DNA from 2 places in the Pseudomonas tritici genome. Region 2 is predicted to be linked to the other one. Evidence: predicted binding sites of a transcription regulator. Region 2 holds the regulator's gene; the other holds the start of a gene.
What was found. Region 2 encodes FliA, which starts transcription of late flagellar genes. Its sites were predicted from a motif close to CTAAAGTTTNNNNNNNNNNNGCCGNTAA; they were not measured.
Positions count from the first base shown of each region.

Region 1: HU722_RS01620 (methyl-accepting chemotaxis protein) is a predicted target of FliA. The motif match lies at 2,069-2,096, and genes of this name have one in related genera.

Region 1 covers NZ_CP077084.1:372,181-375,594, forward strand. The annotation lists rRNA gene HU722_RS01605 (23S ribosomal RNA) at 1-1,317, shown strand, start outside; rRNA gene rrf (5S ribosomal RNA) at 1,474-1,589, shown strand; rRNA gene rrf (5S ribosomal RNA) at 1,699-1,814, shown strand; gene HU722_RS01620 (methyl-accepting chemotaxis protein) at 2,210-3,414, shown strand, end outside.
Region 2 covers NZ_CP077084.1:4,587,285-4,590,698, forward strand. The annotation lists gene HU722_RS20750 (protein phosphatase CheZ) at 1-655, opposite strand, end outside; gene HU722_RS20755 (chemotaxis response regulator CheY) at 674-1,048, opposite strand; gene fliA (RNA polymerase sigma factor FliA) at 1,218-1,958, opposite strand; gene fleN (flagellar synthesis regulator FleN) at 1,955-2,788, opposite strand; gene flhF (flagellar biosynthesis GTPase FlhF) at 2,895-3,414, opposite strand, start outside.

The sequences.
Region 1 (3,414 bases), 2.0 Mb from region 2:
CAGGTAACCAGGAACCGTACCCCAAACCGACACAGGTGGTTGGGTAGAGAATACCAAGGCGCTTGAGAGAACTCGGGTGAAGGAACTAGGCAAAATGGCACCGTAACTTCGGGAGAAGGTGCGCCGGTGAGGGTGAAGGACTTGCTCCGTAAGCTCATGCCGGTCGAAGATACCAGGCCGCTGCGACTGTTTATTAAAAACACAGCACTCTGCAAACACGAAAGTGGACGTATAGGGTGTGACGCCTGCCCGGTGCCGGAAGGTTAATTGATGGGGTTAGCTAACGCGAAGCTCTTGATCGAAGCCCCGGTAAACGGCGGCCGTAACTATAACGGTCCTAAGGTAGCGAAATTCCTTGTCGGGTAAGTTCCGACCTGCACGAATGGCGTAACGATGGCGGCGCTGTCTCCACCCGAGACTCAGTGAAATTGAAATCGCTGTGAAGATGCAGTGTATCCGCGGCTAGACGGAAAGACCCCGTGAACCTTTACTATAGCTTTGCACTGGACTTTGAATTTGCTTGTGTAGGATAGGTGGGAGGCTTTGAAGCGTGGACGCCAGTCTGCGTGGAGCCAACCTTGAAATACCACCCTGGCAACTTTGAGGTTCTAACTCAGGTCCGTTATCCGGATCGAGGACAGTGTATGGTGGGTAGTTTGACTGGGGCGGTCTCCTCCTAAAGAGTAACGGAGGAGTACGAAGGTGCGCTCAGACCGGTCGGAAATCGGTCGTAGAGTATAAAGGCAAAAGCGCGCTTGACTGCGAGACAGACACGTCGAGCAGGTACGAAAGTAGGTCTTAGTGATCCGGTGGTTCTGTATGGAAGGGCCATCGCTCAACGGATAAAAGGTACTCCGGGGATAACAGGCTGATACCGCCCAAGAGTTCATATCGACGGCGGTGTTTGGCACCTCGATGTCGGCTCATCACATCCTGGGGCTGAAGCCGGTCCCAAGGGTATGGCTGTTCGCCATTTAAAGTGGTACGCGAGCTGGGTTTAGAACGTCGTGAGACAGTTCGGTCCCTATCTGCCGTGGACGTTTGAGATTTGAGAGGGGCTGCTCCTAGTACGAGAGGACCGGAGTGGACGAACCTCTGGTGTTCCGGTTGTCACGCCAGTGGCATTGCCGGGTAGCTATGTTCGGAATAGATAACCGCTGAAAGCATCTAAGCGGGAAACTAGCCTCAAGATGAGATCTCACTGGGACCTTGAGTCCCCTGAAGGGCCGTCGAAGACTACGACGTTGATAGGTTGGGTGTGTAAGCGCTGTGAGGCGTTGAGCTAACCAATACTAATTGCCCGTGAGGCTTGACCATATAACACCCAAGCAATTTGACTACTCGAAAGAGCATCAGATTGCGGTGTGTGAAGACGATAGAACCGAAAGTTCGATCTCACGAAAACACCGAAAGCTGTCACATACCCAATTTGCTGAAGCGAGGCCATCTGGTCACGACTCAGTACCCGAATTTCTTGACGACCATAGAGCATTGGAACCACCTGATCCCATCCCGAACTCAGTAGTGAAACGATGCATCGCCGATGGTAGTGTGGGGTTTCCCCATGTGAGAGTAGGTCATCGTCAAGATTAAATTCCAAAACCCCTGTTTGCTAACGCGAACAGGGGTTTTGTTTATGTAGAAGTCCATGAATTTCACTGGTACGTTGCTAACACAACGGTCTGGTACACAGAATTTCTTGACGACCATAGAGCATTGGAACCACCTGATCCCATCCCGAACTCAGCAGTGAAACGATGCATCGCCGATGGTAGTGTGGGGTTTCCCCATGTGAGAGTAGGTCATCGTCAAGATTGAATTCCGAAACCCCTGTCTGTTAACGCAGACAGGGGTTTTGTCGTTTAGATCAGCAATTTTGTATTGCTGACAGACCTGATTGATCACCCGGGCATCCAGCCCGTAACTCGCTGCATTATTGGTTGGTTTCATTTTCTATCGCAGGACCTAGACCAAGGTGCCTAAGCGCTCAAAGCGTTCGTTATCCAATCCTCGTACGACAACCACCGGTCGGTTTCCTACGAAAAATGGCGATCCGTCTTACATTTTCCTAAGTTTTGCCTCGGCTTGGCCGAAAGCCTGACGAGCCATGCGTGCACCGAAATAGAGCGGCCCAAGAGTCCGCCTATAACGTTACATGGAATGTTCCACTCGGCACGCTAACCCCCCTTTGGCAAAAGAAGTCGATGAAATGAATCTCAAGTTCAGTCATAAAATTCTGTTGGCCGCGTCAGGCGTTGTGGTTCTGGCCTTCGCGTTATTTACCCTCTACAACGACTACCTGCAGCGCAGTACCATCAAGCAGAACCTAGAGTCGTCCATCGAGCAATCAGGTGAGCTCACCGCCAGCAGTGTGCAGAACTGGCTTAGCGGACGAATACTGGTGCTCGAAAGCCTCACGCAAAACGTCGCCCATCAAGGCGGTGCTGCCGACCTCCCTGGTCTGGTCGATCAACCGGCGTTCACCTCAAACTTCCAGTTCACCTATGTTGGCCAAACCAACGGCGTGTTTACGCAACGTCCGGACGCGAAAATGCCCGACGGCTACGACCCCCGTCAGCGCCCTTGGTACAAACAGGCAGTGGCTGCGGACAAGCCCATGCTTACACCACCGTATATGGCCGCAGTGGGTGGGCAGATCGTGACCATCGCGATGCCGGTGAAAAAGAACGGTGAATTGCTCGGCGTAGTCGGCGGTGACCTGAGCCTGCAGACCTTGGTGAAAATCATCAACTCGGTAGACTTCGGCGGCATCGGCCATGCGTTCCTAGTCAGCGGCGACGGCCAAGTCATCGTCAGTCCTGATCAAGGGCAGGTGATGAAAAACCTCAAAGACATCTACCCCGGCACTCAGTTACGCATCGAGAAGGTCAGTCAGGAGGTCGTTCTCAACGGCCAGGACCGCATCCTGTCATTTACCCCGATCAGCGGCTTGCCCGGCGCAGATTGGTATATCGGTCTGTCGATTGATAAAGACAAAGCCTACGCAGCATTGGGTAAGTTCCGTACTTCCGCGCTGATTGCCATGTTGATCGCCGTGGTTGCGATTGCCGTGCTCCTGAGTGTGCTCATCCAAGTGCTGCTGCGGCCTCTGACCACCATGGGGGTGGCGATGCAGGACATTGCGCAGGGCGAAGGTGACCTGACCCGTCGCCTGGCTGTCACCAGCAAGGACGAGTTCGGCGAAGTCGGCAGCGCGTTCAATCAATTCGTAGAACGCATCCACGCATCGATTTCGGAAGTGTCTTCGGCAACGCGCCAGGTGCACGACTTGTCCCAGCGTGTGATGGCCTCGTCCAATGCCTCTATCATCGGTTCCGACGAGCAAAGCGCGCGCACCAACAGCGTGGCCGCTGCGATCAACGAACTGGGCGCCGCCACCCAGGAAATCGCGCG
Region 2 (3,414 bases):
CTTCGCGGTCATGTTCGATACCGGCAAAACGGTCTACCTGGCCTGCCATAAGCACTAATTTGAGCAAGTTGCTTTCCACTTCGGTGACCAACTGGGTCACACGCTTGATCACCTGGCCGGTGAGGTCCTGGTAATCCTGGGCGAGCAGAATGTCGTTGAGGTTGCTGGAAACCGTGCGGTTTTCCTGCTCGCTGCGTGACAAGAACCCTTCGACCCGACGCGCCAGCTCACGAAACTCTTCAGCCCCGACTTCGCGACGCATGAAGCGGCCCCAGTCAACGCTGAGGGCCTGGGCTTCGGTGGCCATGCCATTGACCAGGGGCGTGGCATTTTCCACCAGGTCCATGGTGCGGTTGGCCGCCGCCTCAGTCAGCCTGACCACGTAGGACAGGCGTTCGGTGGCATCGGTGATTTGCGAAATTTCTTCGGCCTGGGGCATATGCGGGTCAATCTGGAAATTGACGATCGCACTGTGCAGCTCGCGCGTGAGCTTGCCCACTTCCTGATACAGGCCGCGGTCACGGGTCTGGTTGAGCTCATGGATCAACTGCACCGCGTCGCCGAACTGGCCTTTTTCAAGGCTTTCGACCAACTGGTGAGCATGCTTTTTCAGGGTCGACTCAAAGTCTCCCTGTGACGTTTCTTTATGCTCCATAGCTCCCCCGCGATGGCATTAGCCGTGGATGCGTTCGAAGATTTTTTCGATCTTCTCTTTCAAGGCCAATGCAGTGAATGGCTTGACCACGTAACCGTTAACCCCGGCTTGGGCGGCTTCGATGATCTGCTCACGCTTGGCTTCGGCGGTCACCATCAGCACAGGAAGGCTGCGCAGCTTTTCGTCAGCACGCACGTGGCGCAGCAAGTCGATACCGGTCATGCCCGGCATGTTCCAGTCTGTTACCAGAAAGTCGATGCTGCCGCTGTTGAGGATCGGAATGGCTGTGATGCCGTCATCCGCCTCGACCGTGTTAGTGAACCCAAGGTCACGCAACAGGTTTTTTATGATCCGCCGCATCGTTGAGAAGTCATCAACGATGAGGATTTTCATGTTCTTGTCCAATTCGACCTCCAAGCAGTCTTAAACGCGCCCAGCACCTGGACGCGCCATTTCATTCAACAGGCATTACACAAAAAGGACTGCCGGGGCCACCACGGGTCGAACCCGCGAAGGTCAATCACCGTCGCGGTATCGTCTGCAGTGCCCCCCACACTGCCTGTCAGCGCGCTCGCCACTCTCCCAAACGCCCCCGCAAGCGGGCTGCGCACTGGCTATGCAACTGGCTGACCCGCGATTCACTGACCCCCAGGACCTCACCGATTTCCTTGAGGTTCAGCTCTTCGTCGTAGTACAGCGCCAACACCAGCCGCTCACGCTCCGGCAAATTGGCAATCGCTTCCGCCAGCGCCCCCTGGAAGCGTTCATCTTCCAAGTCGCGCGATGGCTCCATATGAGCGCTCGCGCCGTCTTCGTGCAGCCCTTCGTGTTCGCCGTCCTGCAACAGGTCGTCGAAACTGAACAAGCGGCTGCCCAAGGTATCGTTCAAAATCCCGTAATAATCGTCGAGACTCAATTGGAGTTCGGCCGCAACTTCGTGATCTTTAGCGTCGCGACCGGTTTTTGCTTCAATTGCGCGAATTGCGTCACTGACCATGCGCGTATTGCGGTGTACCGAACGCGGCGCCCAGTCGCCTTTACGCACTTCATCGAGCATCGCGCCACGGATACGGATACCCGCATACGTCTCGAAACTCGCCCCCTTGCTCGCGTCGTATTTGGTCGACACTTCGAGCAAACCGATCATGCCGGCCTGGATCAAGTCTTCGACCTGGACGCTGGCGGGCAGGCGTGCCAGCAAGTGATAGGCAATGCGCTTGACCAAGGGCGCGTAGCGCTCGATCAACTCGCCCTGGCTGTCACGGGCAGACTTCTTGTAAGCGTTGTAGCCGTTCGCTGTCATAGCACCGGTCCTGCGCTCGTCTGATGCACCAATCGCTCGACGAAAAACTCCAGATGCCCCCGAGGGTTGGCGGGCAACGGCCAGGTATCGACCTTCTGGGCAATAGCCTTGAACGCCAATGCGCATTTGGAACGAGGGAACGCTTCGTAGACTGCACGCTGCTTTTGCACAGCCTTGCGCACACACTCGTCGTAGGGAACTGCGCCAACGTATTGTAAGGCGACATCGAGGAAGCGGTCCGTGACCTTGGTCAACTTGGCGAACAGGTTGCGCCCTTCCTGCGGGCTCTGGGCCATGTTGGCCAGGACGCGGAAGCGGTTCATGCCGTAGTCGCGGTTAAGCAGTTTGATCAGGGCGTAGGCGTCGGTGATCGAGGTGGGTTCATCGCAGACCACCAGCAAGACTTCCTGCGCGGCGCGCACGAAGCTGACCACTGACTCGCCGATCCCGGCGGCGGTGTCGATCACCAGCACGTCGAGGTTGTCGCCGATATCACTGAACGCCTGGATCAGGCCGGCATGCTGCGCTGGGCTCAGGTGCACCATGCTCTGGGTGCCAGAGGCGGCCGGCACGATGCGGATGCCACCGGGGCCCTGCAGCAGCACATCGCGCAGCTCGCAGCGGCCCTCGATCACATCGGCAAGGGTGTGTTTGGGCGTCAGCCCCAGCAGAACGTCGACGTTCGCCAGCCCCAGGTCAGCATCCAGCAGCATGACGCGACGGCCAAGCTCTGCCAGGGCCAGGGACAAATTCACTGACACGTTAGTTTTTCCGACGCCACCTTTGCCGCCGGTCACCGCGATCACCTGTACGGGATGCATGCTGCCCATTTTATTTCTTTACCTTGTCTTGCTTAGACGCAGGCTACATGGCTTGGCCGCGTGAATCGCTTGCAGACCATCGATGTAGATACATTTCATTGTGTTCATCCTGACCTCAACCCACCCGTTTTGCGGGGCTGTGGTAAAGGTCGGCGAACATATCGGCCATCGCTTCCTCGCTAGGCTCTTCTTGCATTTGCACGCTGACTGCACGGCTGACCAACTGATGACGGCGCGGCAGATGCAGATCATCCGGAATCCGCGGCCCGTCGGTCAGGTAGGCGACCGGCAATTCATGACTGATGGCCAGGCTCAGCACTTCACCCAGGCTCGCGGTTTCATCGAGCTTGGTGAGGATGCAACCGGCCAGGCCACAACGCTTGTAACTATGATACGCAGCGGTAAGAACCTGTTTCTGGCTGGTGGTTGCAAGCACCAGGTAATTCTTCGACTTGATGCCACGCCCGGCGAGGCTTTCCAGCTGCATGCGCAAGGCCGGGTCGCTGGCTTGCAGGCCGGCGGTATCGATCAGCACCACGCGCTTGCGCAGCAACGGGTCGAGGGCGTTGGCCAGGGACTGGCCCGGATCGACGTGGGTCACCGGCACATTGAGAATTCGGCCCAGGGTCTTGAGC